DNA from 4 places in the Arthrobacter sp. StoSoilB20 genome. Region 3 is predicted to be linked to each of the others. Evidence: riboswitches for the same ligand, from Rfam matches in the RefSeq annotation. Region 3 holds a riboswitch; each other region holds the start of a gene.

Region 1 (7,247 bases), 1.2 Mb from region 3:
TACGCCATGGCCGCCGACCGCCAACTCGGCCCCCTCGCCGAGCTCAACACGCCGTGGCAGCCGGCCGTGCTTCGGCTGGTGCAGCTCACTGTTGAAGGTGCTTCCCAGGAAAGCACGGGCCGGGAAGGCGATGCGAAGCCCGTTGGTGTCTGTGGTGAGGCAGCCGCGGACCCGGCACTCGCCGTCGTTCTTACCGGTTTGGGCGTCACCACCTTGTCCATGACCGCTCGCTCGTTGGCGGCGGTCGGGACTGTGCTGAAGACTGTGACGTTGGAGCAGGCGCAGGAACTCGCGCAGCTCGCTTTGTCTGCGCCGAGTGCTCTTGAGGCCCGCGATTGGGTCCGCGCAAAGCTCCCCGTGCTCGAAGAGCTCGGCCTCTAACCTCTTGTTTGTTTCCGTCGAAGGAGAAACCATGCCCGAACGCACAGCCACCATCGCCAGCCGCTCCGGACTGCATGCCCGCCCGGCCGCCTTGTTTGCCGAGGCCGCCGGCGAACAGCCCGTGGAAGTCACCATTGCCATGCAGGGTGAACCTGCCGAAGACGCCCTCGATGCCGCCAGCATCCTTTCGCTCATGACGCTCGGCGCCGCTAAGGGCGACGTCGTGGTGCTGCGGGCCGAGGGGGACGGTGCCGACGCTGCGCTGGACGCACTGGTGAAGCTCCTGGAGACGGACCTGGACGCGGAGTAGCGGGGCTCGTTACTGCCCCTGGGCCGCCCGTTTCGATGGTTCCCTGCCAGCAATGCCGCGCGCACGGCATGGTCAGCAGGGAACCCCCGAAATGGGCGGCAACGCACGCTAGGCTTCTGCCATGGCATTGATAGCTCCCCGCATCACAGCAGGGCTCCCCGCCGACGACGCCCGGAACCTGGCGCGCTCCCTCCAGGACAGCAACGACATCACTGTGTTCGTGGACGGCACGGTCCACCGCCTCCCCGATGAGGCGAGGGACGCCGTCGTCGACCTCCTTGCGCGGCTGGGCCGCGGCGAAACCGTGACCGTCAGCAGCGTGGAGGAAATGCTCACCACTTCGCAAGCCGCGGAGCTCGCCGGCATCTCCCATACCTACCTGCGCAATATGACCGATCGCGGCGAAATCCCCGTGGAATACCGCGGGACGCACCGACGGATCCGGCAGGCGGCCATCATGGCGTGGCTGGAAACGCAGAAGGCGAAACACTCCGAAGCAGCAGCCGGCCAGCCCGGGGAGAACGACTCCAGCGCCGACTGATGGTTGCGGAGTGATAAGGATCAAGCAACGATCCCAGCCAACGGACCAGCACCCCTTAAAGCCGGGGTTACGCTTGATCGGTGGGCAATTTCAAGGGGTGGCATATCGTGGCCGGGTTGGCCGCCATGGCCCTTGCCGCACCCTTGGGCTCTGCCATGGGATTGAACTTCGTGGCAACCTTCATGTTTGCCTGCACAGTCTTCGTGGCAGTAGCCATGTGGACGGAATCAAAAATCGCACGACGCCGGGACGCCGCCAACGCTTCCGCCGCGCCTGAGGCTGCGCAGCCGGCGGCAGACCCCAGCGAATCCGACGACGCCACCAGGGAATAGCCTGTGCCGTCGGGGAAAAGCGCAAAGTACTCCGAGTGGCCCTGGAACCGCCCTTGGCCTTGGCTCCTTTTCATCGCTCCGACCGGCCTGCTCCTCGGGACGATCTGGATGTACACCGGAGGCTGCGGCCAAGCGGTGGGAACCGGGGAATTCGATTCCTGCCAGTCCTCTCCGTTCCTCGGTTATCCGGTGACATGGACAGCCACGGCAGCCATGGCGTTGTTCCTTGCCTGGAGCCTCGTGGGGCTGGGCAGGGCGCTGCGGTATTCCCGAAAGCCCTCCCGGGACCGGGTTTTCCCTGAACCGCGGCTTCCTGGAACCGCCGGGGACAGAGGCAGCTGCAGACCGGACCATGGGGTTCAATAGCGGTATGGCCCTGACCTCACCCTCCGACGTGTGGCCCGTGGTGCACGAGGAACGTCGTGCACTGATCCGGGATCTCGAACCACTTCAGCCCTTCCAATGGAAGACGCCATCCCTTTGCCCCGGCTGGGACGTCCATGACGTCCTGGCGCATGTGATCGACAGCGCCAAGACCACCCGACTGGGCTTCATCCGCCGCCTGATTGCCGCCCGGATGGATTTCGACCGCGACAACGCCGTGGGAGTTGAGCGCGAACGGACCCTTGACCCCGGCACCACGTTGGCCCAGTTCCAGGCAGTGGTTTCCCGCACTTCCGGGCCTCCCGCAGGTCTGGCTACCCGGCTGGTGGAAGCATTCGTCCACGGCGAAGACATTCGGCGTCCGTTGGGGCTGCGCCGCGATTACCCGGCGGCGCACGTGGCCACGGCCCTGGAATACCAAGCGCGGACCAGCACCAAGATGGGCGGAGGCAAGGAAGTGACCGAAGGCTGGCGCCTGGTGGCCACTGACGCAGCTTTCGATCATGGAGACGGCCCGGCCGTTGAAGGACCAGCCATAGCCCTGCTGCTTGCCGTGTCCGGCCGCCCGATCGGGACGGACGAGCTCAGCGGCCCCGGCGCTCCGGTATTCCTGCAGCGGCAGGCTTGATGAAAACGCACGCAACTGTGGAGGCTTTGCTCTCTGCCGACGTCGAGGTTTTGGGCCTGAAGGGGCGGATCCTCTGGGCCAAGGGAACACCGCCTCCCGGCGCCGGGCTTGATGCAGGCACCGGACCCGTGTCCAGTCCCGACGCGCCCGCATACATCCTGATCCATGGGATCGGAGTTTCGCACCGGTACTTGGCCCGGCTCCACACCGTCCTGGCAGCGGATGCACCCACGTACTCGCTGGACCTGCCCGGATTCGCCGGGACTCCGAAGCCCGGGAGGCAGCTCTCCGTGGAGGACTACGGCGCCTTCATCGCCGGGGCCTTGGCATCCTGCGGCATCAGTTCCTACGTATTGGTGGGGCACTCCATGGGCGTGCAGTTTGCCATCGAAGCGGCGCTGCACTCGCCTGAGCAGGCACGGCAGGTGGTGCTCATGGGGCCGGTGGTGGATTCCCGGCACAAGAACGTTCGCCGGCAGTCCTTGGCGCTCTTCCTGGACGGACTGCTCCGCGAGAGCGCGTCGTCCAATTGGATTGTGATCTCCGATTACTTCAAGTGTGGTCCGCGGTGGTACCTCACGGAGCTTCCGGTCATGATGGGTTACCCCACGGAGAAGCGGCTCGCCGGCATCAAGGTGCCCGTCCTGATCCTGCGGGGAAGCCGCGACCACGTAGCTGGGCCGGAGTGGTCGCTCCGGCTTTCCAGGGCAGTTGCGCAGGGGCGATTGGTGGAGATTCCCGGCGTCGGCCATGTGGCCCAACACATGCGACCCAAAGCCGTGGCCGACGCCATCCGGAGTTTCGTCGCCGCCACAACGCCGCACCGCTAAGCGCTGATGCTCTAACGCACGACGCCGGCGCCTGGCTTTGGCCTGCTTGTTGAGTCCGCTCCTCCCGGCTAGGCTGGCAAAGCAAGCGCATTAGTAAGTTTGCTTACGAAAGGGCTGATTGTGACTGATAAAGACTCAAATGAGGAAACCCAGGGCTTCGGAGCAACCGGCGCTACAGGGCCGTTCGACACGACCGCCGACGCCGACAGCATCCACGAGGATCCCGACATGCGCCAGGACGAGGACGACGATCCCGCCGCCTCTGCCAACCCCGATCCCCTCGATGGGAACGTCACCGGCCTGGAACCCGGCGGTGGAGTGCCGCCGGGAGAAACCCCGCCGGCCGAGGGCAGCATGAGCAGCGATCAAGGACACGAAGAGTAACGCATTGCCACGGCTGAACGACCAGGGGACGGCCAGGCAGGTCGGCTACGCAGGCCAGCTACGGCAGTCGAAGCGGGACGGCCAGGCAGGCCAGCTACGGCAACCTCAGGATCTCCCCGAGGTCGTACGCAACCGGCTCTTCCAACTGTGAGTACGTGCAGCTTTCGGGGGTCCGGTCCGGCCGCCACCTGCGGAACTGGGTGGTGTGCCGGAACCTGTCCCCCTCCATGTAGTCGTACGCCACCTCGATCACCAGTTCGGGACGCAATGGCACAAAGGAGAAATCCTTGCCTCCGCTCCACCGGCTTTGGGCGCCCGGCATCCTGGATCCCGCAACCCCTTCACCCTGGCTGGCCCACTCGCCCCACGGGTGCTCGCTGAGGTCCACCTGGTAAGGCTCAAGCTCTGCCACCAGGCTTTCCCTCCTCGCCATGGGGAAGGAGGCAACCACCCCGACGTGCTGGAGTTTGCCGCCGTCGTTATAAAGACCCAACAGCATGGACCCCACGACCTTAGCGGTCTTATGCCACCTGAATCCGGCCACCACGCAGTCGGCGGTGCGCTCGTGCTTGGTCTTGAACATCACGCGCTTGTTGGGCTGGTATGTCCCATCCAACGGCTTGGACAGCACGCCATCCAGGCCTGCGCCTTCCAATTGCACGAACCACTCCTGCGCACGCTCCAGGTCCGTGACTGCGGGAGTGACGTAAACGGGCGGCTCTGCTGCCTTGAGCGCACGCTCAAGGATGGCGCGACGCTCCGAGAACGGCCTGCCCATCAGATCGTCGTCGCCGAGGGAAAGGATGTCGAACGCAACCATCGACGCCGGAGTCTTTTCGGCCAGCATCCTCACCCGGCTGTCCGCGGGATGGATCCGTTGCTGCAGGACCTCGAACTCAAGCCGGTTGCCCTCGATCAGGACAATCTCGCCGTCGATCACGCATTTGTCCGGGAGGTTCTTCCGCAGGGCTTCCACCAGTTCAGGGAAATAGCGGGTCATGGGCTTCTCGTTGCGGCTGCCCAGGACGATTTCATCCCCGTCCTTGAAGACGATGGTCCTGAAGCCGTCCCATTTGGGCTCGTAGTGCCCAACGTCCGGGATGGCGGGGACGGATTTGGCAAGCATGGGCGAGACGGGTGGCATCACGGGCAGGTCCATAAACAATGTCTACCTGCCGGTGCACGCCGAAGCTAGTCTTAGGCGATGGATATCTTGGCCGTGTTGGCGGCCGTACTTGGAGTTCCCGCCCTCCTGGCCATGGCTTGGTACTGGGTTTCCCGGCAGAACCGCCGGGGTGTCAGGCGTGCCGCAGCCGACGGGATGCTGGGAATCGCCGACGAGATCTTCCGACCGGAAACGCACCAGGCCCACCAGATCCAAAGGATCCAGCACGAACTCCCGGCGCCCGCTCCGGCCCCGAAGCCTAAGGGCTAAGGCCCTCCCGCCGGCAGAGACCTACCGGCCGTTATATTAATGTGACTTTACTTTCCTGCTCATGTACCGTCGTAGGGCGACCCGTATCTCCGCTGGGCCGCTTCCGGAATGACGCCGAGCTCTGCCGCACTCCGGAATCCGCCAGACCCGCGGCAGAGGCGGGGGACCCACAAGTTCCCGGACTTTTCCAAGTCCTTGGGGTGAAGCCGCTACTGCGGCCGGACGGCCTCGTCCGAACCCGACAGCTAACCTCGAAGGCGTTGAGAGGCAACCACCATGTCCCCAACCATGGATCAGCCGCGCCGCGCCCGAATTGACGGCGAGCGCACCAAGCCAACCGGACGCCGTCGGGCCCAACCCAGCGGAGCCGATATCAGCCTGCAGCCGGATTCCGGCACGCCCGGGACTGCCGCACCCGAAATTTCAGGCACGACGCCGGGCGCCACCGCTGCGGCGGCCCCCACCATCGCAACGCCCACAACTCGGGCGGCTGCGCGTGCAGCCGAGCGGGAACGGGCCGCGCAAGCAGAAGCCCGCGTATCCACCACGCCCGGGCCTCCGACGGCCGCCATTCCGATCGTCCAGGCTCCCAAGCAGCCGGCAAACCCCCTGCCCACCACACCGGAGCCGGCCACAGCCGCCATTCCCCTGGTGTCCGCAGATCCGGCGCCTGAAGCCACCCCCGAATCCCACACAGTGCCTGTACCCGTCTCGGCTGCACCTGCTCTGCAGGCTCGCGCCACATCCCCGGCGCGGGTTGCTGCGGCAGCCACGGCATCGGCTTCCCTGGCAAGCCGAAAGGACGTTAGGGAACAGTCCGGCGTCACCACTGGTTCACGCTCCGGGCAGGGTTCACGCTCCGGGCAGGGTTCACGATCAGGGCTGGGCGGGTCCCCGCTTGGCCGGGAGCCCCAGGCAGTCCTGCAGAAGGCGGCTTCGGTCAAGCACATGAGCCAGCGTATGGCCGTAGTGGCAGGCGCGCTCGGCCTGGTCCTGACGGCCGGCACTGTGGGGCAGGCCCTTGAGTTGCCGTTCTTCGGCCAGGAGGCGCCCGCCCAGGAAGCCAGCGGTGCCGACAGGAATTCGGGTTCCGCATCACCAGCCCCCAGTGCTTCCTACTCCAGGGCATCTTCTCCGTCTGCCTCAGCTGCTGCGACGTCAGCGGCCGGCCAACCGGCCACGGTTCCGGAGGCACCTGCGCCAGTGTCGCCGTCGTCCGTTCCCACGCCTAAGGTTTCCTTGGCTGACCCCGTCTGGGTCCCATCCGCAGTGCCGGCGACCATCGCTGCGGCACCGGGCACCAGTCAGGTACCCACGCCCTCGGCGCCTGCACCGGCACCGTCCGACGTGCCATCGGACACCATCACTACGCCGCCGGCCACGCCTGCGCCGACCACCCCGGCACCCACCACCCCTCCGGCTACCTCGACGCCCACGCCAACACCAACCCCTACCCAGACCTCCAAGCCCAAGCCAACGGGCAAGCCCGGCGCGTCCACGCCGGCGCCCACGCAGTCTGCGCTCGACGAGATCCTTGACGCAGCAAAGGACGCCCTCAAATGAGCACGCGCCTGCCCCGCATCACCACCCACGCCGGATGGCACAGCCGGTACTGCAGCAGCAGCCGCACGGCCACGTTCCGGCGTCGGTTGGGCCGTTGGAGCTGCCAGCGCTTGAGGCGCTCGTAACGGGCACGGTTTAGCGCAGTTCATTGAGGCAGGCACCCACATTGGGGGCCTGCCTCAATCGCGTTCAGTGCCTTGTTCAGCGCTCAGTGCCCCGTTCAGTGCTCAGATCCTTGGCCGGCCGGCCCATCGGCGGGCTTTCAAGGCGGCGTGCAGTTCGAGGCGGATCGAGCCGCTGAGTGGGTCAGCACCGATCAGCTGGCGGATCCGTCCCAGCCTGTTGTAGATGCTGCTCCTGTGCAGGTGAAGTTTGGCCGCGACGTCCTGCACTGAGCCATCGCTGTCATACAAGAGCTCCAGCACGGGCAGGAGTTCGCCGTTCTTGTCCTGGTCCTCC
Region 2 (7,247 bases), 230 kb from region 3:
CCAAGCGCGTCCGGCCTGAGGACGAGACTCCGTTGGTGGAGGAAACCGTGGAAGATGTCACGGAAGAGTCCGTGCAGGCCGACGAGGACGAATTGACCGGGCCCGCTGCCGACCCGGAAGGTTCCGAGGACGTTGACGAGGACATCGACGCGGACGTCGACGAGGACCAGTACGAAACCGGGGCTGAATAAGCGTTGCGGAAACCCGGGGTGACCAGAGCGAAGGCGGACACTGATGTCCACCTTTAGGTCACTCGGAATCCTCAATTACCGCATCTGGTTCTTCGGTGCCCTGATCTCCAACATCGGCACGTGGATGCAACGTACCGCGCAGGACTGGCTGGTCTTTGACCACCTGACCGCGCACGACGCAGGGGCCATGGGCATAACCCTGGCCCTTCAATTGGGTCCCCAACTCTTCCTTGCCCCTTGGGCCGGACTGCTCGCCGACCGCTACAGCCGGCGGAAACTGCTCTTCATCACTTTGGTGGCCATGGCCTTGCTCAGCACCGGCCTGGGCATCCTGGTGTTGCTGGGGGTGGCTGAACTCTGGCACGTCTACGTCTTTGCCTTGTTGCTGGGGATCGTGACGGCTTTGGATGCACCCGTGCGCCAGACTTTCGTCTCCGAACTTGTCACCGACGAATACCTGCCCAACGCCGTGGCGCTCAACAGTGCATCCTTCAACGTCGCGCGGATGATCGGACCGGCCGTCTCCGGCGTCCTCACGGTGGTGGTGGGTCCCGGCTGGGTCTTCCTGATCAACACCGTCTCATTTGTCGCCATGCTCTGGGCACTGAAGCTCATCCCGGTGTCCTCGCTCCGGATCCAGCCCCGCGCCGCCGCGGGCAAAGGGCGGATCCGGGAGGGCCTCCGCTACGTCCGCAACAGACCCGATATCCAAGTTGTCCTGGTGGCCATCTTCATCGTGGGCACCTTCGGGCTGAACTTCCCCCTCTTCATCGCAGCCATGGTGGGTACTCAGTTCGGCATGGACGCCGGAGCATTCGGACTCCTGAACTCCGTCATGGCCATCGGATCCGTGGCCGGTGCCCTGCTGGCCGCCCGACGCGGACGGCCCCGCTTGAGGTTGATCTTCGCGGCAGCGGGTGGTTTCGGTGTCGCCAGCGCTTTGGCAGCACTGGCTCCCAACGCCGTGCTCTTTGGCCTGGCCCTGATTCCTTGCGGCCTGTTCGCCCTGACGCTAATCACCAGCGCCAACGGCTATGTCCAATCCACCACCGAGGCTGTCATGAGGGGGCGCGTCATGTCCTTGTACATGGCCATCTTCATGGGCGGTACTCCCATCGGAGCACCGTTGGTGGGATGGGTGGCCAACGTTGGCGGGCCGCGATGGTCCGTCGGCGTCGCTGCGCTGGCCGGCGTCAGCACCGCCGTCGTGGGTTTGGTCTGGATCATCCGCGCAAAGCAGCTGCGCCTCCGCTTTGATCGCCGTGCGCGCGGACTCAAGCATTTCCGGGTGGAGTCGCTGCTGGCCCGTCCCGTCACCGAGGAGGACGACGACGGCGTGGGCCGGCAGGGCGGATAAGGCGCCTTAAACGGCGGCGGCGTCGTCCGGAATACCTCCGAACGACGCCGACCAGCAGTCTGTGGTCCTACTTCTTCAGTTCGCCAACCACGTAGTCGATGCTGGCGAGCAGGGCTGAAACGTCGTCGGGTTCAATGGCGACAAACGTGGCAATGCGCAGCTGGTTGCGGCCAAGCTTGCGGTAAGGCTCCGTGTCCACCACACCGTTGGCACGCAGGGCCTTGGCAATGGCTGCGGCATCAATGGAGTCGTCGAAGTCGATGGTGGCGATGACATTGGAGCGGTCTTCGGCATTGGTGACAAACGGCGTCGCGTACTCCGATGCCTCAGCCCAGGAGTAGATGCGGTTGGCCGAGTCCGCAGTGCGCTTGCTGGCGAAGTCCAGGCCACCGTTGCTGTTGAGCCACTGCACCTGGGCGTCCAAGGTGACCAGGGTGGACAGCGAAGGAGTGTTGTACGTCTGGTTGAGCTTGGAGTTGTCAATGGCGGTCTGCAGGTCCAGGAAGTCCGGGATCCAGCGGCCGGACGCCTTGATCCGTGCAGCGCGCTCCAGGGCGGCCGGGGAGAACAGCCCCAGCCAGAGACCACCGTCTGAGGCGAAGTTCTTTTGCGGGGCGAAGTAGTAGACGTCGGACTCGGCGACGTCTACGTCCAACCCGCCTGCAGCGGAGGTGGCATCGACCAGGACCAGGGAGCCTTCGTCGGCGCCCTGGACCCGCTTGACGGGAGCGGCTACGCCCGTGGAGGTCTCATTCTGGGGCCAGGCGTAGACGTCGACTCCGGCCTCGGCTTGGGACACTGGACGGGTGCCCGGCTCGGACTTGATGATCGAGGAAGCATCCAGGAAGGGAGCCTTGTTGGTGGCGGCAGCAAACTTTGAACCGAACTCACCGAAGGAAAGGTGCTGTGCTTTCTTCTCGACCAGGCCGAAGGCGGCGACGTCCCAGAAGGCCGTGGAACCGCCGACGCCGAGGACAACTTCATAGCCCTCGGGCGCGCGGAAGAACTGGCTGAGTCCTTCGCGGACCGAACCCACGAGGTTCTTGACCGGAGCCTGGCGGTGGGACGTGCCCAGGATGGTGGACGACGCGGCAGACAGGGCCTCGATCTGTTCGGGACGGACCTTGGACGGTCCGGCACCGAAGCGTCCATCCTTGGGCAGCAGATCGGCGGGAATGGTGATGCTGGTGTCGCTCACGTGTGGCTCCAATGGGTATCGGCTAGAGATGGGTCGTGGCAGGTGGCATCAACTGCCCCTTCGACACCCCAATTCTGCCTGACCCGGTGCGACGGCAGGAACCTGTGGCCGTCATAGTCCGCCACGTGGAACGCCGGCAAACCATATGCGACCGGAATTATCCAGAGTAATTCCAAATAAGCTAGGCTAGGGGTTGGCGTTCAAGGGGCGGCGGTGCACTCCGCCTACCCCGGCAAGGGACGCTGTACGGTGGAGATTACGCAAGGAACTGCGTTCGAGGAGAGCTGAGCTGGATGACGGATCTGATCGATACCACTGAGATGTATCTTCGGACCATTTTGGAGCTTGAAGAAGAAAACATCGTGGCTCTCAGGGCCCGCATCGCCGAACGGCTGCGGCACTCCGGACCCACGGTTTCCCAGACCATCGGACGCATGGAGCGCGATGGCCTGGTGATTGTCTCCAACGACCGCCACCTCGAACTGACCGAGGTTGGGCGGAAGCGCGCCACCGAGGTCATGCGCAAGCACCGCCTCGCGGAGCGGCTCCTGGCTGACGTCATTGGCTTGGACTGGGCTTATGTCCATGACGAAGCATGTCGCTGGGAGCACGTGATGAGCGAGCGCGTGGAGCGCCGCCTGTACGAACTCCTGGAACACCCCACGGAATCCCCGTACGGCAACCCCATCCCGGGCCTGGAAGCGCTCGGCGGTCTTGCCACCCAGCCATTCCCCCGCGTGGACGTCAACCTCCTGCAGGCCATGGAGGGTTACGCGGCGAACTCCCGGGTAGCTGTCACCCGTTTGGCGGAGCCCATCCAGGTTGAGCCTGAACTTCTTACCCAGTTGGACGAGGGCGGTATCAGGCCCGGCGCTGCGGTCTCGCTGGAACGTGTGGGGGAGTACATTTCCGTCCGCGTCCCAGGCATTGAAGGTGCACTGGAGCTCCCACCTGAGGTTGCGGCACACGTCTTCGTCTCCGTTGGCTGACAAACCTGCCTTGCTGCACGGTGGCATATCTCACTTTTAGGCACCCGGCGAGCACGTGACCTGCGGTTTTTCGGGATTAGTGATAAGGGGTTGCCGCCCGCATGCCCGTTCCTGTTGATAACGAATTTATTACTGCGGGCCTTAATCCCCTATAGTTATCTACTAGCGCTGATACCAAAGCGTTACCTGTTCCGGAGCCGAGCTCTGCCAGCGGAACAGGTGTGCCATCCACCACTGGCAGAGGCGGGGGAACCACAAGCGGCTGTCTAAAGAAGCAGCCTTGGGGTGAAGTCCGCAGCAGAAGTGCCCATTTACGCATGTCCCTCTTGGGATACCTGTGTGCCGTGAGCGCTTCGTGCGGGCCGGGTCTTGAAACTCTCTGACCCGAATCCGACAGCTAACTTCGCAGGCTTTTTAGAGAGGAATAGAGTTTGACAACGCAGAACGTCAGGGGCCGTCGCCGCGCGTCGGGCCCCGCTGCTGAGCTGCGGCCAGCCCGCGTCGTATCGGAGATCCGGCCACGCGACACCAAACGCCAGGTTCGCCGCCGTAAGAGCCCGTTGCGCCAGGTTGCCGACTTCGCTGCAGCCAGTGGCGTCGGGCAAAAGGCCGGAGTTGCGCTTGCCGCCACCGGCCTGGCCTTGACTGTCGGTCTGCCGGCCACAAGCCCCGTCATGGCCACCTCGGAATCAGGCCAGACCGAGTCTGCCCTGGCAGTATCCGGTGGCAGCCAGCCGGAGGTCTCCGCGGCCGCATCGGCCAAAATCGACTTCAGCCGGGCAGCGGTTGCCACGGCTGCCGACCCCGACGGCAAGTTGAAGCAACTGCTCAGCGCCCAGTCCGCGGGCAGCATCCAGCGCGCCTCCTCTGCAGGCACCATGGCCAGCCCCCTCGACACGCTGACCACAGCTTCCCCGTTCGGCTACCGCGTCAGCCCCCTCACCGGAGGCGCCGGCGACTTCCACCGCGGCCAGGACTTCGTGGCGCAGTGCGGCACGGCCGTCCACGCAGCAGCATCCGGCAAGGTCACCTTCGCCGGATGGCACGAGTACGGCGGAGGCAACCGCGTGGTCATCGACCACGGCAACGGCCTTGAGACCACGTACAACCACCTGTCGTCCTTCACCGTCAAAGTCGGCCAGACGGTCACCCGCGGCGACACCGTGGCGCTCAGCGGCACCACTGGCGCCTCCACCGGTTGCCACCTCCACTTTGAAGTACAGGTCAATGGCGAAGTTGTTGACCCCATGGGCTGGCTTTAGTCCATTTGATGGTCGTCTCTCGCATTCGTGACACGCCTCGTGACCTGAATGTGACATTCGCGTTCAACTGTTGTACCGTACAAAGCGCATCGGCTTTTTAGGGGGCCGGTGCACTTGAGTGGATTGCCTAGCTCTGCCACTACTCAAGGTCCGTTCGCATAAATCGTCTGGCAGGGGCGGGGGAACCACTTCTGGTCTTCGTGAGAAGACCTTGGGGTTAAGTCGCGAAAGCTTCCTTGAAGCAGCGCGGCCGGATGACTCCCATCCGAATCCGACAGCTCACCTCGCAGGCATTGGGAGAGGCTACCTACGTGTCATCACGCACTACCCCTGCGCGCCATCGCGCTGAATCGGTTCGTACGAACCCCTTGAACTCGCTTTCCAAGGCTGTTTCATCCAACGCCGGTACCGTCGGCCGCCAGGCTGTTGTCCTGGCAGCAGCCTCAGGTCTCGTCCTCAGCGTTGGTCTGCCGGCCCAGGCAGCAGACACCGATGTTTCAAAGTCGGAAGCCTCCAGCACCCAGCAGATGGTCACCACTGCGGTAGTCACCGCAGAGCCCACGGCAACCGTCTCCTTCGAAAGCCCCGTAGTGGCCACGAAGGAAGCTCCCAAGGTTGTCCAGCGCGCTTCCCAGACCACCGGACGCACCTCGGCCTCCGGCGACCAGGCCACAGCAGGCGCTGTGACCGCCAAGTCCTCCGAAGCCAAGGATGCTGCTTCCAGCGCCGCCGCTTCCGGCCTCGCCGCGATCGCCTACACCGGCATCGGGCACCCTTACGTTTGGGGCGGCACCACCCCCAACGGTTGGGACTGCTCCGGATTCACCCAGTGGGTCTACGCCCAGGCCGGCATCAGCATCCCGCGCGTCAACGCCTGGACGGCCATGAAGCCCACCAGCACCCCTGCCCCCGGTGACCTGGTCATGCAGAACGGTGGAGCGCACGTAGGCATCTACGTGGGCAACGGCATGATGATCAGCGCCTTGAACCCGGGACAGGGCACGCTCCTGCACTCGGCTGCCTCCACGGGCACCTCCTCCTTCTTCACCCTCCGCTAGAAACAAACCGATTCGGGGTTCGCCGGCATGCCCCCAAGTGCCGGCGCGCCAATGAGCCGCGTGTACCCCAACTGCACGCGGATACGAAAAGAGAAAACCATGACCAGTGCACACAAGGTTGCACGGCATCGCGCTGAGGCCCCCAAGACCAGCTCGTTTGCCGTGATCGCCAAGTCCGTCAGTGAAAACGCCGGCGGCGTGGGCCGACAGGCAGCCGTTATTGCCGCAGCTTCAGGCCTGGTCCTGACCGGCAGTGTCGCAGCCAACGCTGCCGAGACCAAAGTGGACCGCGAATCCACTTCGACGTCTACCTTGGACGTCCAGTCGGTTGTGCAGTCCACTATCGCTGCCGACTCCACGGTTGCCATCTCCTACGAACGTCCCGTGGTCACCACGGTGCAGGCTCCGGCTCCCGTAGAGAAGAAGGCTCCCGCGAAGGCTGAAACCAAGGAGCCGGCGGCAAGCACGGCAACAGGCGGAAACGCCACGCTGGCCGTCAACACCACGGCTCCTGCGGCTAAGGCTCCCGCCGCTGCCAGCGGCCTTGGTGCCGCAATCGCCGCGGCCGCGTACGCACAGCTTGGCGTAACCCAGGACTGCACCATGCTGGTGACCAACTCCCTGGCAGCTGTCGGCATCAACTTCCACGACTGGCCGGCCGGCTACCTCTCCCTTGGCCGCACCGTCAGCGCAGCGGAAGCACAGCCGGGCGACCTCGCTTACTACGCCAACGGTGGTCTGGCCGGACAGGCCCACATTGCTGTCTACGTCGGCAACGGCCAGGCAGTTCACGGTGGATGGAACGGATCCACCACGGCACTGTTCAGCGTCAACGTCGGCTCCGGCCCGGTCTTCATTCGGGTCAACGGCTGATCCAGCCCTTCGCACTTCCAGGACACCCCGCAGGCTACGGCCCGCGGGGTGTTCTGTTTAACCGCGGATCCTTTGCCTAGGGGCCAGATCGGGTGTTCAGGGGGCAGATCGGACGCCCCTTCCGCTAACGATGCATGAACTCTGGGCGACACTGTGGGCGAAAGCACATATAAATTCGTTGATACGGCATACAAGTGCTTACCCTTATCTTGTCGATCCACAGCCCGTACATGCAGAGGGCAGCCGGCCCTCGTGCCCCTGACGGGTGCGGCCGTGAAGAGGTACGTGCATGCGCACACTCGTTCTGAATGCTGGATAT
Region 3 (7,247 bases):
CGGACATCAACAAGGCCCACGAGCACCTCAAGGCCAACGGCGTGGACGTCAGCGACGTCGACGTCCAGGACTGGGGTCACTTTGTGTACTTTGCCGACCCGGACGGCAACCAGTGGGCGGTGCAGTACCTCCCACAGCGGCCCAATGGCTAAGTCACACTTCAGCACCACCCCATGAGCGTGCGGCAGGATGGAACCATGAGCCATCCTGCCGCACCCGTGCTGACTGTCCGTGCCGTCCTCTTCGACATGGACGGCACGCTGGTGGATTCCACGGCCGTCGTGGAGCAGGTGTGGCTCGAGTTCGCTGAGCGCTACGGCCTGGATTACAACGAAATCCTCCGCACATCCCACGGTGTCCAAGCAGGCGATACCGTGCGGCGCTACGCCCCGGCAGGGGCCGACTTCGCCGCTTTGACGGCCGAACTTGGCGAGATGGAACGTTCCCGGACGGACGGTGTCATTGCCCTTCCCGGTGCTGAAGCCCTGCTGACGGGCCTCCCGGATGATGCCATCGCCTTGGTCACCTCGGCAGATCAAATCCTTGCCGATATCCGCATGCAGGCAGCCGGACTCACCATGCCATCCACTGCTGTCACTGCGGAGTCCGTCAGCCGTGGCAAGCCGCATCCGGAGGGCTATCTGAAGGCGGCGGCACTCCTGGGAGCCGACCCGGCCGACGTCGTGGTTTTCGAAGACGCACCCGCCGGGATCGCTGCTGCGCGCGCGGCGGGGATGCGGACCGTGGTGGTGGGCAAAGCCGCTGCCGGTCACAATTCGGACCTGGAGCCTGGCATGTGGCAGATTCCGGACTACTCGGCCGTGACCGTCACCGCTGTCAAGGACGACGACGGCGGGCACGTCATCACGCTGACCCTCCAGTAGCGCAGCTGGTACCGCCGGGCGAAAGGCTGTTCCACGAGGGACCAAGCGGGCGTAGGCTGTGCGCATGTCTGCGATGCCGGAGGCGTACGGTGCTGCACTGGAGCGGGCCATGGTCCACGCCGGTGACTGGCTTGCGTCGGTCCCAACACGTCCAGTCCGCCCGTCCTCCGATGCCGATCAGGTGGCCAAGAGCATCCTGCCGCGCCTGCCGGATGAAGCGACAGATGCCGCCGAGGTAGTCGATGAGCTCGCCGCGCTGGCTGAGCCGGGCCTCATGGCAATCCAGTCCGGACGGTTCTTTGGGTGGGTCATGGGCGGAACCCTGCCTGCGGCCATGGCCGCGGATTGGCTTGTTTCGGCGTGGGACCAGAACACGGGGCTTCGGTTCGCCACCCCTGCCGCTGCCGCGATCGAGGAATCTGCAGCCGCCTGGCTGCTGGAACTCTTGGGACTGCCCGCCACCGCCGACGTCGGATTTACCACCGGCGCAACCACCGCCAACTTCGTGGGATTGGCGGCAGGACGTCAATACCTGATGGACGAGGCAGGCTGGGACTTGGAGGCTCTTGGGTTGACCGGCGCCCCGCGCATCACCACCTTTGCCGGCCGGGAGCGCCACGCTGCAGTGGATTTGGCGTTGCGGTACCTCGGCTTGGGGGCCTGCGTTCCGGTAGAGGCGGACCACCAAGGACGGATCCTTCCCGATGCCCTGGCTGAGGCCATGGACCAACAGCCCGGGCCTTCGCTGGTCTGCCTCCAAGCGGGAAACCTGCATTCCGGTGCGTTTGATCCCATGGAGGAAGCCATTGCGGTGGCCCATGATCGGGGAGCCTGGGTGCACGTGGATGGGGCGTTCGGTTTGTGGGCCGCTGTGAGCCCCACGTTGCGGGGTCGGCTGACGGGGGTGGAGGACGCGGACTCCTGGGCAACGGACGCCCACAAGACGTTGAACGTCCCCTATGACTGCGGCCTGGCGATTGTCTCCAGGCCAGAATCCCTAAGGCGTGCTTTCAGTGTCCACACCAGCTATCTCATAGCCACCGAAACCGGGCTGGGGGATCCGCTGGAGAAAGTCCCTGAGATGTCCCGCCGGGCCCGTGGCATTCCCGTATGGGCCGCACTCAGGCAACTGGGCCGCGATGGCGTGATCTCCATGGTTGAGCGCCTCGCGGCCAACGCCCGGGCATTGGCCGAAGGACTCGCCGCCATTCCGGGCGTCGAGGTGCTCAACGATGTGGTGTTCACGCAGGTCTCGGTGAGCTTCGGCAGCGACGACCGGACGCACCGGGTGACGCAGCGGCTCATGGCCGAGGGCGCGGTGTGGATGTCCGGATCCTCGTGGCGTGGCCGTGAAATCCTGCGTATTTCCGTGAGCAACTGGACCACCGACGCCGGAGATGTTGCCGCCTCCATTGCAGCAGTCAGGGGTGCTGTGGAGGTCGAGCCCGAAGTTTAGGCCTGGGGCTCGTGCGCCCTCGCTTTGTGCAGGTACCCCATCAGGCCGGCCAGGTCTTCGGCGCTCCAGGGCAGGTCTGCGCTGATCGTTTGGGCGTTCTCCTGCCAGGCTGCGCGGGCCGCGGTTTTTGTATCCTCGCCCGAATGGAACATCTCCCCGATGCGGTCCCAGGAATGCACCCACTCCTGCACTGCCGGATCCGAGATGGAAGTACCGGCCCGGACATGCTCCAGGCCTTCTTCCACCAGCGCGGTCCATTGACGTTTTGAGTCCTCGATCTTCTCTGCTCCCAGCTCCTGGCGTTTCTCCGCAAGCTGTCGACGCTGTTCCGGTGTGAAGTGTTTTTCGAACACGGTGATCATCTCCAAAGTTGACATGAATTGGGCAGCGGTGGGCATGGCTGGAGCGTCCAGTCGGTTGAACAGCTCACCCAGCCGGTCCTGAAGCGCCTGGACTTGTTGGGCGTGCTGTTGAACATGCCGTAATTGCCGGTCCAGCAGGACACGCATGGAACCGAGATCATCATCATCGTTCCCGGGTCCATCCAGCGCTGTCGTGATGGAAGCAAGCGGAATCCCGAGCATGTGAAGGGCCCTGATCCGGTACAGTCGTCGAAGATCGCCCTCCCCGTACCGTCGATGACCGGAAGGCGTCCGGCCGCTCGCGGTCAGCAGGCCGATCTCATCGTAGTGATGGAGTGTCCGCACGCTGACTCCGCAGGCTTTGGCGAGTTCGCCGATACTCCACTGTCCGCTCTCCGCTGTTCCCATGGGAATACGCTAAATCCTCACGTAACGTCAGGTGCAAGCCTTCTTCGGCCAGCCACATACCCGCCGATATGCCCGGCGAGTCCAGCGGCAGCCAGCACGGCTCCTTCAAGCCAGCGGTCCGCCGTCGTCATTACCGGCAGGATCGCAAGCGCAGCCGTACTCAGCAGCGTCGTCAGGAGAAGCATGACCGGTCCTTGGATGCGCAGGCGGGTAGTCGAGGCCATGAGGGCAAGGGCGATGAAGTTCGCCGGCAAAGGATCCACGACACTGCGGAGCAGCACGAAGAACAGGGCATAAAGCGACGTCCACGCCACCGCACCAAGCACACGCCCCGCAAGTCCGGTTCCGGGAGCCGTCCGGTCCCGTCCTAGCCGAAGCTCCCTGACCGGAAAACGTCCGGGGCGAAGGTCTCGGGTCAGCCGCGCCATGCCCCGCAGGTCGGCAAGCGCGGTTCGTACGACGTCGACACTTGAGTTGGGGTCATCGGTCCAGTCGACCGGGACTTCATGAATGCGTAAACCACAACGTTCGGCGATGACGAGGAGCTCGGTGTCAAAAAACCAGCCGTCGTCCTTGGTATGCGGGAGGAGAAGGTGCGCAACGTCCGCGCGGACGGCTTTGAAGCCGCACTGGGCATCGGAAATGCGTGTGCCCAGGACGGTGCGGAGCAGGGCGTTGTAGCTGCGGGAGGTGAATTCGCGGCCACCACTGCGGACCACGCGCGAGTCAGGTGCCAGGCGCGTGCCGACAGCCAGGTCGGAGTGGCCTGAAAGCAGCGGCGCAAGGAGGGGAGCCAAGGCGGACAAATCCGTGGACAGATCCGCTTCCATGTAGGCCAGCACGGGTGACGGTGAGGATTGCCAGAGGCGGCGGAGGGCGTTTCCGCGCCCTCTTTCCTGGAACCGGACCACCCGCAGTTCCGGAAGTTCCCGTGCCAGGCGTTCGGCGATCCTTAGGGTGCTGTCCGTGCTGGAGTTGTCAGCGACCGTGATCCGGAAAGTGTGCGGAAAAGTGCCGGAGAGATGGCCGTGAAGCGTGCGGAGGTTCTTCTCCAGGTGCGCTTCCTCATTGAACACGGGGACGGTGAGATCGAGAACGGGGACGCCGGCCCCGGTGTCCACGGGGGAGCGCCTGGGCAACTGCGGGTTCTCCGGCCTTACGTTCAAGAGTTCCGGCTGCGAAGCAGGCAACGCCCCGCCACCGAAGCGCGCGGAGTGGAACCGTCGTGGGGGAGCGCTGGTGGTTGGATTTGTGAGCGTCATATCTCCAGCATGGGCTCGCCAATTATGAGGGCTTTAGGCGGAAGCTGTGACGTCACTGTGAGCTACGGCGGTCACCTGTGAAATGCAAAGACCGCGCCGGTTCCCGCCGTTCGCTCCAGTGGGGACTGGTGCGATCGGCGGCAACCGGCGCGGTCTTCAAACTGCCTGGTTTAGTACCAGTTGTTGGCCAAGTGGAAGGCCAGGGCGGCCGACGGGGATCCGTAGCGCTCCTTGATGTAGTTCAGGCCCCATTTGATCTGGGTCTGGTAGTTGGTCTGCCAGTCAGCACCGGCAGAGGCCATCTTGGAAGCAGGCAGGGACTGGACGATGCCGTACGCGCCGCTGGAAGCGTTCGTGGCAGTGGTCTTCCAGTTGGATTCCTTCTCCCACAAGGTGTTCAGGGCAGTCATTTCGCCGGCGCTCCAGCCGTAGCTGCCCAGGATGCTTGCGGCGTAGGCCTTGGCAGCGGCGGGGTCATCCACGGCTTTCGGGGCTGCAGCAGCGGCTTCGGCGGCGGCCTTTTCGGCGGCAGCAGCGGCGTCGGCGGCCTGCTTGGCTGCAGCGTCAGCAGCTGCCTTCTCCGCAGCGGCTTGGTCGGCGGCGGCCTTTTCGGCGGCAGCCTTTTCAGCAGCAGCCTGATCGGCGGCGGCCTTCTCGGCGGCAGCCTTTTCAGCAGCGGCCTTGTCCACGGCTGCCCGGTCGGCAGCGCCCTTTGCGGCGGCTGCGTCCAAGGAAGCGGAGATTTCGGCTGTCTTGTTAGTGCTGACCTGGGCAGCTGCCTGGGTCTCTGCAACGCGGCTGGCCTCAGGGAGGTTCAGGGTGGCGTTGGCAGCAGTACCGAGCGATGCGACGCCCAACGCGGCGGCCACGACGCCGGCAACAACCGACATGCGGTGGCCGGACTTACCTTGGCGGGCAGCGTTCTTGAGGACGGTTTGCGACTTGGTCAACGGTGCGTTGTGCTCATCGCGGTGACGCGCGGAAGGGCGCGTCTGATCGTTAAATTCAGACATGTGTGATTACCTCTCAGCGCCTGCGGAGTTAGCTGTCGGGTTCGGATGAGGTCATCCGGCCGCGCATGTCGCTGCGGCTTCACCCCAAGGGTCCGGCATAAATGCCTGGGCCCGGAGACTCTGGGTCCCCCGTCTCTGCCTCGGAGTAAGAACGGACTCCGGGAAGTGGCAGAGCTCGGCGCATCCCGGATGCGGGCCAGTTGGGGCGACCCACCCTTTCGACGGTACAGGAGGAATTCGCAGAAGTCACATTTAGGTAACAGAGATCACGACGCCGGTGAGTCGCCTTGCCGAGTTCGTTACATCCCTTCGGCGGTGACGGTAGGTAGCCGCAGGGCGAATTCGGTTCGACCCGGGCGCGACGTGACCTCCACGCTACCGCCGTGCGCTTCGACGATGGATTCCACGATCGACAACCCCAGCCCCGACGTCCCTTCAGACCCCGATCTCGCGGCATCCGCCCGGGCAAAGCGGGAGAAGATCCGGCCTTGGAAATCCTCTGGAATGCCCGGCCCGTTGTCTGTCACGGTCACCACTGCGCTGCCATCGGCGGAGAGCATGACGGCCGTAACCACGGTAGTGCCGGCATCGGTGTGTTTGCGGGCATTGGACAAAAGATTGGCCAGGACCTGGTGCAGCTGGGTGGAGTCGCCGCGGACCGTGACGGGTTCGTCCGGCAGTTGCAGTTGCCATATGTGGTCCGGCGCCATGACCTTCTCGTCACTGACCGTTTCGATCACCAACTGGGTGAGGTCCACATCGGTAACCTTGACCGGTTGGCCCTCGTCCAACCTGGCGAGCAGCAGGAGATCCTCCACCAGCGTTGTCATCCGCTCTGACTGGCTTTGCACGCGGGCCAGGGATTTGCGGCCGTCGTCAGTGAAGCTTTCGGTCATCCTCAGCAGTTCGGTGTAACCGCGGATGGCAGTGAGCGGCGTTCGGAGCTCGTGTGAGGCGTCCGCGACGAACTGGCGTACCTTGGTTTCGCTTTCCTGGCGGGCTTCCAAAGCGCTGGAGACGTTGTTCAGCATCAGGTTCAGGGCATGGCCTACGCTGCCCACTTCCGTTCCGGGATGGGCGGCCGACGGCGGTACGCGCACCGCAAGTGCCACTTCACCGGCGTCGAGCGGAAGACGTGAAACCTTGGTGGCCACCTCGGAGAGCTGCTCCAGAGGCCGCATGGTCCGGCGGATGATGACGGTGCCGGCGAGGCCGATGACCACCAGCCCGCCCAGCGAGACCAACACCATTGTCCAGACCAGTGAGGCCTCGGCGCTCTGTTTGTCCGCGAGAGGCAGGCCCGTGACGATCACGTCGCCATAGGGGGCCTCGACCGCTACCAGCCGATAGTCCCCGTTGGAGAGGGAACGATCCACCGGATCACCGCTCTTGGGCAGCGCCAACAGCACTTGCTCATCCGCGGGGGACAGCGCAACACGGTTGCCTTGGGCGTCAATGAGCCCTGAACTGCGGACAGTGGACCCGTCGATCCTGGCGTTGAGCGTTCCGGCGGCCTGCCCCCTGGCCTCCAGCGGGTCCGGCTTCCCCGAAGGTGAGGAGGGAAAGTTCGACGGCGGCCTGCCGAAGTCGTTCGCGCGGCTGGACGCCTGCTCGAGCTGCCTGTCGAGCTGCTTGTTGAACACCATGTCCATGGAGGCGTAGCTGACCACTCCTACCGCCCCGCAGATAGCGACCAGCAGTGCCATCGCCACCAGGACCAGCCGGGTACGCAAATGCCACGTGGAGGGGTTCAGCCAGCTGCGGCCGGATTTTCTGGCCACTCCTGAAAGTGTGCTCAACGCCTAGTCCGCGGGCTTGATGACGTAGCCGGCGCCGCGAATGGTGTGGATCATCGGCGGATG
Region 4 (7,247 bases), 380 kb from region 3:
CCGGGTGCCACCGAAGCCGGCATCACGTCCAGATCGATGGTCAAGTACAGTACGTCCACCCCGGCCAGGAAGTCGGCAACAAAAATCTCCACAGCCTCCGGCGTGCACAGCTCGTCCGGCAGGTACTTCACGCCCAGGCGGTCGGCCGTATCAAAGAGGGCACGCGTGTTGTTGGGCTCCGAAATTCCGACGACGGCGTACTTCAGTTCCCGTCCGGCGGCCGCTTCTGCGTGGGCCATCTGAAGGAACGGCGTGCCTGAGCTCGGCGTGGGCTCATCGCGCAGGTCAAAGTGGGCATCCAGGTTCAGCACGCCGAGCCTTTTGCCGCGAACTGCTTCAGAACCTGCCACCCCAAGGTAGCTGGCGAACGCGGTCTCGTGGCCGCCGCCCAGCACCACGGTGAGGTTTCCGGCGTCGAGCAATCCCGATATGGCGCGTCCGGCGCGCTCTTGTCCCGACTCCAGTGAGTCGTCCTCCACAACCACATCACCGGCGTCGAACACGTCACGGTCAAGGTGGAACGCCAGCGGCCCCAGCGCTGAACGGATGGCGGCAGGTGCTGCGGCAGCGCCCACGCGGCCCTTGTTGCGGAGGACACCGGCGTCGCTGCAGAAGCCAAGCACGACGGCGGGACGCGAGGACGTGGCAGGCATGGCCGAGGTCAGGGGTGCTACTGCTTGCCACCAGCGGCGGTGTTCGGTGCCGTCCCCGTCAAAGCGGCCCGTCCAGGGTGTGGGGCTGACGTCGACAGTGGGGATGCTGCTGGTTTCCATGCCTTAAGCACACCCGAAGGCGGGCACTAAAACCAGCGATCCAATCACCCGGGTGTCCGGAATCTCGGACTTCCCTACTTGACCCCCAACAACTCCTCCACAGTTCCGATGCCGAAGAACAGCAGGAAGGCAGCTGCCACGGCCCACATGAGGGGGTGGACTTCACGGGCGCGGCCCTGGAAAGTGCGGATGAGGACGTAGGAAATGAAGCCCGCGCCAAGGCCGTTGGCGATCGAGTACGTGAACGGCATCAGGGAAATGGTGAGGAAGGCCGGGATGCCAACGCCCCAGTCCTGCCAATCGATCTTGCCCACCTGGGAAACCATCATGAAGCCCACAACCACCAGGGCCGGGGCTACGGCTTCGAACGGGACAAGGTTGATGAGCGGGGTGAAGAACATGGCCACCAGGAACAGCAAGCCGGTGACGATCGAGGCGAGGCCGGTGCGGGCGCCTTCGCCGATCCCGGCGCCGGACTCAACAAAGATCTGGTTGGAGGAAACCGAAGCGCCGCCGCCCACGATCGCCCCGAGGGCATCGACTTGGAGGACGCGGTCAACGTTGGGGATGTTGCCGTCCTTGTCCACCGTTCCGGCCTCGTTGGCCAGGCCCACCATGGTGCCCATGGCGTCGAAGAAGATGCTCAGCAGGATCACGAACGCCAGCAGTGCCGCGGCGATGAACCCCAAGTGCTCGAAGGCGCCGAACGGGTTGGCCTTGCCGATGAGGGACAGGTCCGGGGCGCCCCACTCCGAAAGGGTGGGGGCAACCAGGGACCAACCGCGGGGGTTGACGTTCTTGCCGTCAAAGCTGGGGCCGATATGGAGGGTGAATTCGAGGATGGCGGCCAGTGCAGTGGAAACCACAATGCCGATCAGGATGGCGCCCCGGACCTTGCGGACCACCAGCGCGATGGTCAGGATCAGGCCCACTGCGAACACCAGGGTGGGCCAGCCCATGAGCTTGCCGTCCACGCCAAGTCCCAGGGGAACCGTGGTTCCGGCAGCGTCGGGAATCCGCCGGACAAACCCTGCATTGACCAGGCCGATCAACGCAATGAAGAGGCCAATGCCCACCACGATCGCGGTCTTCAGGGCTTCCGGAACGGCCTTGAACACGGCAGTGCGGAAACCGGTGAGCACCAGGATGAGCATGGTCACACCGGACAAGACCACAAGGCCCATCATGTCCGGCCAGGTCAGCTGCGGGTGCGAGGCCACTGTCACGGCGACGAACGCGTTGACGCCCAATCCTGTTGCCACGGCGAACGGGTGCTTGGCCCAGGCGCCCATGAGGATGGTCAGGATGCCCGCTACGAACGCCGTGGTGGCGGCGACGGCGGTGAATCCGAGGGACGCCCCGCTCGAATCAGCCCCGGAGAGGATCAACGGGTTCAGCACCACGATGTAGCTCATGGCGAAGAACGTCGCGAAGCCGCCACGAATTTCCCGTGAGTACGTGGATCCACGTTCAGTAATTTTGAAGTAGCGGTCTACTGCCGAACCTTGTTTAAGCATGAAGGACTCCGGGGATCGAGGGGAGTGTGCTTTCAAATCCTATGCGGTCCGGTAAAGGGCCTCCGGACGATTCGCCTAGTCTGTAAGGAAGCCAACACTAGGAGAAACCGCCCCATGCGTACCATCCGCCCGCTTCTGGCCGCCGTCGTCGCCGCTCTTGCCTTCGCCTCTGCCCTGCTGTTTTCCGCGGCCCCGGCATCTGCCCACGACGTCGCAGAATCCACGACGCCGGCCAACGGCACAGCGGTGGCGGAAGTTCCGGCGTCGGTCTCCATAACGTTCAACAACCGGCCGCTCGCGATCGGTTCGGGCGTGACGGTCACGGCGGCCGGCGAAAACTGGGCCGACGGACCTGTGGAAATCATCGACAACCAGGCCGTTCAGAAGCTGCGCGAAGGCGCTCCCGCCGGCGAATATACCGTCGTGTGGCGCGTCGTCAGCAGCGATTCCCACCCCATCGAGGGCACCTTTACGTTCACCGCCACCGCAGGAAGCACGACGCCGGGTGGCTCGGCAGGTGCCTCGCCGTCGGCCCCGGCTTCATCCTCCGCAGCTGTGCCCACCGCAGGAACCGGGGCGCCGGCAACAGGTAAGAGCGAGCCTGCCGCCGACGCCTCCCAGCCCTTCCCTTGGAGCATTGTTGGGCTGGCCGTGGTTGCTGTTGGTCTCGTTATTTTTCTGGCTGTTACTGCACGCCGGAAACTGGCTGCGTCAAATGACTCTGAGGGCGATTCTGCCGCGGAATAACGGGGTTTTCTACGTAGCTGCGAAGATCTCGAAATGGTCACCGCGACACGCCAGAAGCATGGTTCTCGTTACTTAAATGTGACTTCGGCGTGATCATCGCGTACGGTTGTACCTGTGCCTGTTCCACGTAGCGGGCACTTCCGGCCTGATTGCCTAGCTCTGCCGCAGTCCGGAATCCGTTCGCAGACAAACCTTACGGCAGAGACGGGGAACCCATTTTAGGTCGCTTTCGAGCGTGCCTTGGGGTGAAGTCACGAAGCTTCCGCGTAACAGCGGGGCGTAGTGGCCGGGTGACTCCCATCCGAATCCGACAGCTAACCTCGCAGGCATCGGGAGAGGCTCTTTCATGTCTTCACGCATTCTTCGCGGCCGTCGTAAGGCGGACAGCGTACGTCCTAATCCGTTCATCTCGATCTCCAAGGCAGTCGCCAGCAACGCTTCCGGCGCTGGCCGCCAGGCAGCGGTCATCGCAGCAGCCTCTGGCCTTGTCCTGACCGGCTCCATTGCTGCCCACGCAGCTGAAGCTCCGGTTCAGCGGGACTCCAGCCCCGCCACGGTCGCTGAGACCGTTTCCGAGGCTCCCACCCAGGTTGTGACCGCACTGGCCACCGCCACCGTCAACTTCGAGCGTCCTGCTGTTGCTTCCGTAGCAGCTCCGGTCATCGAAAAGCCGGCTCCGGTTGCTCCGGCTCCCGTCGCCAAGAAGGCTGCAGTCACCACCGCAGCTGCAACGGCTCCTGTTGCCAAGGCTGCTGCTGCCGCTCCGGCCGCCGCTGCTCCTGCTCCTGCAGCAGCTGCTGCCCCGGCCGTCGGTGGCGTCAACGCTGCCATGGTTGCCTCGGCCTACGCCCAGATCGGCATCATGCAGGACTGCACCGCCATGGTGGAGCGGGCCCTCGGTTCGGCAGGCATCCCTGTTGGCGACCTCGGTCCCATGCAGTTCATGAACTACGGCAAGGTTGTCAGCTCACCCCAGCCCGGTGACATGATCGTCCAGTCCGGCCACGTTGCCATCTACATCGGCAACGGCCAGGCAATCAGCGGTGGCATCAACGGCAACCAGACGGGTATCCACCCGATCAGCTGGTTGACTGCTACGGGTCCCCTGACCTACGTACGCGCTGGCGCATAAAGCCTCACGCTTCAGTTCAAAGGCCGGTGTCTCCGAAGAACCAATCTTCGAGGACACCGGCCTTTGGCGTTAAGTTATGTGAGTAAAAGTTCAGAGTCAGGTTCGACGCCGGTAGGGCGCGCCATGAATCCGGGCGCAGGAGGGTCCTTCTTCGCCCAAACGGCGCTTCAGGGGCGGCCCCGGAGCCTTTGTCCGCTAAGCGGTGGCTATGCCCGGCCCTGCGGCAAGGGCGACCTTGGATGAGATCGTCTGGCCTACGGCCTTTGCCTGCCGAAGCACTTCCTTCGGTGTGGGCGTGATGAGTTCGCCGACTCCGACGAGGTGCATTCCGACAGCCCGCATGGCCGCGGACAGGTTCTGGCCGATCGCTATGCCCAGTTCCGCCAGCATGCGGCGCAGCTGGCTCTGGGCACAGCGTGTCACCACAATGTGGTCGGCCAAAAGGACGCCGCTGGCAGTGTGCACGGCCCATTGGCGGCGCGTGGATTCCAGGGGGCCGGAGGCGTGGAGCCCTGTCCTGAGGCCGGCAGTGGTCATACTCGCGGCCAGGCCGTAGCCAATCTGCTGGGAGGGGTCTGAGCCCAGGAAATCAAGGCGCACCGCCCGCGTGGTGCTGCGGACGTCCAGGTGATGGCTGGCGGCGTAGTTCCGCAGGTGGCGGAGGATCTCGTTGCGTTCCTGCATGGCTGCGGGATCGCCGGCATCACAGCGTTGAAGCATGCCTGTGTGGACTGAAGGGCCAGTTGCCGACAGCGCACCGAACCCGTCCACCACTATGGAGCCCACGCCGTAGCGGCTGAGCTCACTGGCAACTGCCAAGCCGGACAGGCCGGCTCCGATGACCACGGTGGTGGTGCGTTCCGTGGCGGAATCAGGCGTGAGTGACACTGCTTGGTTCCTCCTTGACGTGTGTGCCGTTCGGCATCGCGTGGGCTCGCGTCCGAGTCCCCAAGCGGCCGCAAATAAATGGCCGGAGTGTGGTTTGGAACACGTTTGCCGGCCATTCGGTGAATCGAACACTACCGAACTTTTTCTGCCATGGATAGCCTCGGACGTCTGCGTGTTTCCGGTGTTCATCCGCAGCGCAAAATGGGGTCGCGGCAACCGAGCCCGGACCGTTATGCACATAGCCCAAAGTCGCCTTGATTCGGCGGTGCCGACCGAGAATAGTGGGCCTTGGGAGGAGGAATTACCAGGTTTCTTCTGCCCCGGCCATTGACAATGAAGCCGTGAGGGAATCTGTGGTGGAGAACCTCTGGCAGAATGGCCGGAACATCAAGCAGCAGGTGGAAGGCGGGCCCCATGGACCAGCACAGCAGAGACAGTGAAGAGCCACAGGACGGCCAGGACCAGGCAGTGGCGCCAGGTGGCATTGTCGTTGGAGTGGACGGTTCAGAGCACGGACAATGTGCCTTGGTTTGGGCCGCACGCGAGGCGGAGCGCCGTCAGCTGCCGCTTCACATCGTGACGGCCTACTCCGTGCCAATCTTTGCCGCGTCAGGCCTGGACGGTGGCTACGCAACCGTGGATGATTCGGTGATTCGCGAAGGCGCGGACGCGATCATCAAGCAGGCCATGGACAAGGTTTCCGGTTACGCCATCGACGTCGACGCTTCCGTGGAAAACGGCGACGCTGCCGGTGTTTTGCTGGATCTCTCGGAAGACGCCGCGCTCCTCGTTTCCGGAAGCCGGGGCCGCGGTGGCTTTGTGGGACGCCTTTTGGGCTCTGTGAGCAGTGCGTTGCCCGCCCACGCCAAGTGCCCCACGGTTACTGTCCCCTTGTACTGCGCCGACAGGCTGGGCGAAAACACGGAGGACAAGCACATCAAGGCCGAGCACGCCAAAGCCGGGTCCCGCACTGTGGAGAACGTGGTTGCGGTGGGTGTGGATGGCTCCGAGCAAGCCCGTGTGGCAGTGCTTGAGGCAGCCGAGCAAGCACAACGTATGGGAGCAAAGCTCCGCGTCATTTGCGCCGTACCGCAGTACAGCGGGTCTTTGGCCTGGGTGCCGGCGCCATTGGACCGCGACGCCCTCTTTGCCGACATCAGGGTCCAGCTCGATGCCGGGGTGGCGTGGCTCAGGAGCCACTTCCCGCAGTTGGCCATTGAGACTGACCTCCGGGACGGCTCTCCGGTGGACGTGCTGGTGGAAACAAGCCGCAGCGTCGAGTTGGTGGTGCTGGGAACACGTGGCCGCGGTGGTTTCGCGGGCATGCTCCTGGGTTCCACCTCGGACGGCGTACTGCACCATGCAAAGGGACCAGTGCTGGTTGTCCCTGACCGTGAAGACCCACGACTTGCTGACCGTGACAAGTTCGGCCCCATGCTCGGGGCAGCGTAGCGGAGCGGAACCTGCATCGCCATGGAAGGCCAGGAGACCGGGGAACAGCAGCAGGATCGGCACGTCACAGACGCGCACGGCTCCCTGTTCATTCTGGACATCGCCGGAATCCGGGGGCCAATGCTCCCGGAGGTGGGTGGCAAGGGAGCCAACCTTGGTGAGCTGGCCGGTGCCGGCCTGCCAGTACCGCCCGGCTTCTGCCTGACCACCGCGGCTTACCGTTACGCATTGTCCGCTATTGGTTTGGATAAGGTCTTTGCGGCCTTGAAAGGGACCTCTGCCTCCCAGCTGGACCAGCTGAACGGGCTTGCCGCAGATGCCCGGTCGCTGGTGCTCGAGGCCGGCGTCCCTGCCGTGATCTCCGAAGCGGTGCGGGCCGCCTACGGGCAGATGGGAGACAATGTCCCCGTCGCCGTCAGGTCTTCTGCCACCGCCGAGGACCTGGCTTTCGCGAGTTTCGCCGGCCAGCAGGACACTTTCCTGAATGTCGTTGGCGTGGAGTCGGTTCTGGACGCGGTGAGCCGCTGCTGGGCTTCGCTGTGGACAGACCGTGCGGTGACCTACAGGACCACCAACGGGATCGATCACGCATCGGTCACCCTGGCTGTGGTGGTGCAGGAGATGGTGGATTCAGCAACCGCTGGGGTTATGTTCACTGCAAACCCCGTGACGGGAAACCGGCACGAGACAGTGATTGACGCCAGCCCGGGCCTGGGAGAGGCCGTGGTTTCCGGGGCC

Evidence for each region. A riboswitch is a leader RNA that binds a small molecule or an ion and turns the genes downstream of it on or off. The one in region 3 is predicted to bind cyclic di-AMP.
Region 1: another riboswitch for cyclic di-AMP. It lies ahead of LDN85_RS20330 (hypothetical protein); the one in region 3 lies ahead of LDN85_RS04130 (hypothetical protein).
Region 2: another riboswitch for cyclic di-AMP. It lies ahead of LDN85_RS05205 (M23 family metallopeptidase); the one in region 3 lies ahead of LDN85_RS04130 (hypothetical protein).
Region 4: another riboswitch for cyclic di-AMP. It lies ahead of LDN85_RS02400 (NlpC/P60 family protein); the one in region 3 lies ahead of LDN85_RS04130 (hypothetical protein).

What each region holds. Positions count from the first base shown of each region.
Region 1 covers NZ_AP024651.1:4,459,160-4,466,406, forward strand. Annotated here, with positions in the region: gene ptsP (phosphoenolpyruvate--protein phosphotransferase) at 1-381, shown strand, start outside; gene LDN85_RS20290 (HPr family phosphocarrier protein) at 413-691, shown strand; gene LDN85_RS20295 (helix-turn-helix domain-containing protein) at 813-1,232, shown strand; gene LDN85_RS20300 (hypothetical protein) at 1,313-1,564, shown strand; gene LDN85_RS20305 (maleylpyruvate isomerase family mycothiol-dependent enzyme) at 1,917-2,576, shown strand; gene LDN85_RS20310 (alpha/beta hydrolase) at 2,576-3,406, shown strand; gene LDN85_RS20315 (DUF6480 family protein) at 3,527-3,790, shown strand; gene LDN85_RS20320 (ATP-dependent DNA ligase) at 3,885-4,949, opposite strand; gene LDN85_RS20325 (hypothetical protein) at 4,995-5,225, shown strand; cyclic di-AMP (ydaO/yuaA leader) riboswitch at 5,355-5,499, shown strand; gene LDN85_RS20330 (hypothetical protein) at 5,502-6,788, shown strand; gene LDN85_RS20335 (helix-turn-helix domain-containing protein) at 7,016-7,247, opposite strand, start outside.
Region 2 covers NZ_AP024651.1:1,104,041-1,111,287, forward strand. Annotated here, with positions in the region: gene LDN85_RS05185 (DUF3027 domain-containing protein) at 1-191, shown strand, start outside; gene LDN85_RS05190 (MFS transporter) at 235-1,548, shown strand; gene serC (phosphoserine transaminase) at 1,616-2,746, opposite strand; gene LDN85_RS05200 (metal-dependent transcriptional regulator) at 3,040-3,735, shown strand; cyclic di-AMP (ydaO/yuaA leader) riboswitch at 3,921-4,162, shown strand; gene LDN85_RS05205 (M23 family metallopeptidase) at 4,167-4,997, shown strand; cyclic di-AMP (ydaO/yuaA leader) riboswitch at 5,136-5,304, shown strand; gene LDN85_RS05210 (C40 family peptidase) at 5,309-6,055, shown strand; gene LDN85_RS05215 (NlpC/P60 family protein) at 6,155-6,928, shown strand; gene LDN85_RS05220 (HNH endonuclease) at 7,218-7,247, shown strand, end outside.
Region 3 covers NZ_AP024651.1:874,008-881,254, forward strand. Annotated here, with positions in the region: gene LDN85_RS04105 (glyoxalase superfamily protein) at 1-152, shown strand, start outside; gene LDN85_RS04110 (HAD-IA family hydrolase) at 198-884, shown strand; gene LDN85_RS04115 (aminotransferase class V-fold PLP-dependent enzyme) at 949-2,340, shown strand; gene LDN85_RS04120 (MerR family DNA-binding transcriptional regulator) at 2,337-3,110, opposite strand; gene LDN85_RS04125 (glycosyltransferase) at 3,128-4,372, opposite strand; gene LDN85_RS04130 (hypothetical protein) at 4,543-5,385, opposite strand; cyclic di-AMP (ydaO/yuaA leader) riboswitch at 5,389-5,576, opposite strand; gene LDN85_RS04135 (HAMP domain-containing sensor histidine kinase) at 5,685-7,184, opposite strand; gene LDN85_RS04140 (response regulator transcription factor) at 7,188-7,247, opposite strand, start outside.
Region 4 covers NZ_AP024651.1:496,942-504,188, forward strand. Annotated here, with positions in the region: gene hutG (formimidoylglutamase) at 1-773, opposite strand, end outside; gene LDN85_RS02390 (NCS2 family permease) at 848-2,290, opposite strand; gene LDN85_RS02395 (copper resistance CopC family protein) at 2,405-3,037, shown strand; cyclic di-AMP (ydaO/yuaA leader) riboswitch at 3,188-3,380, shown strand; gene LDN85_RS02400 (NlpC/P60 family protein) at 3,384-4,169, shown strand; gene LDN85_RS02405 (FAD-binding protein) at 4,365-5,057, opposite strand; gene LDN85_RS02410 (universal stress protein) at 5,472-6,509, shown strand; gene LDN85_RS02415 (PEP/pyruvate-binding domain-containing protein) at 6,531-7,247, shown strand, end outside.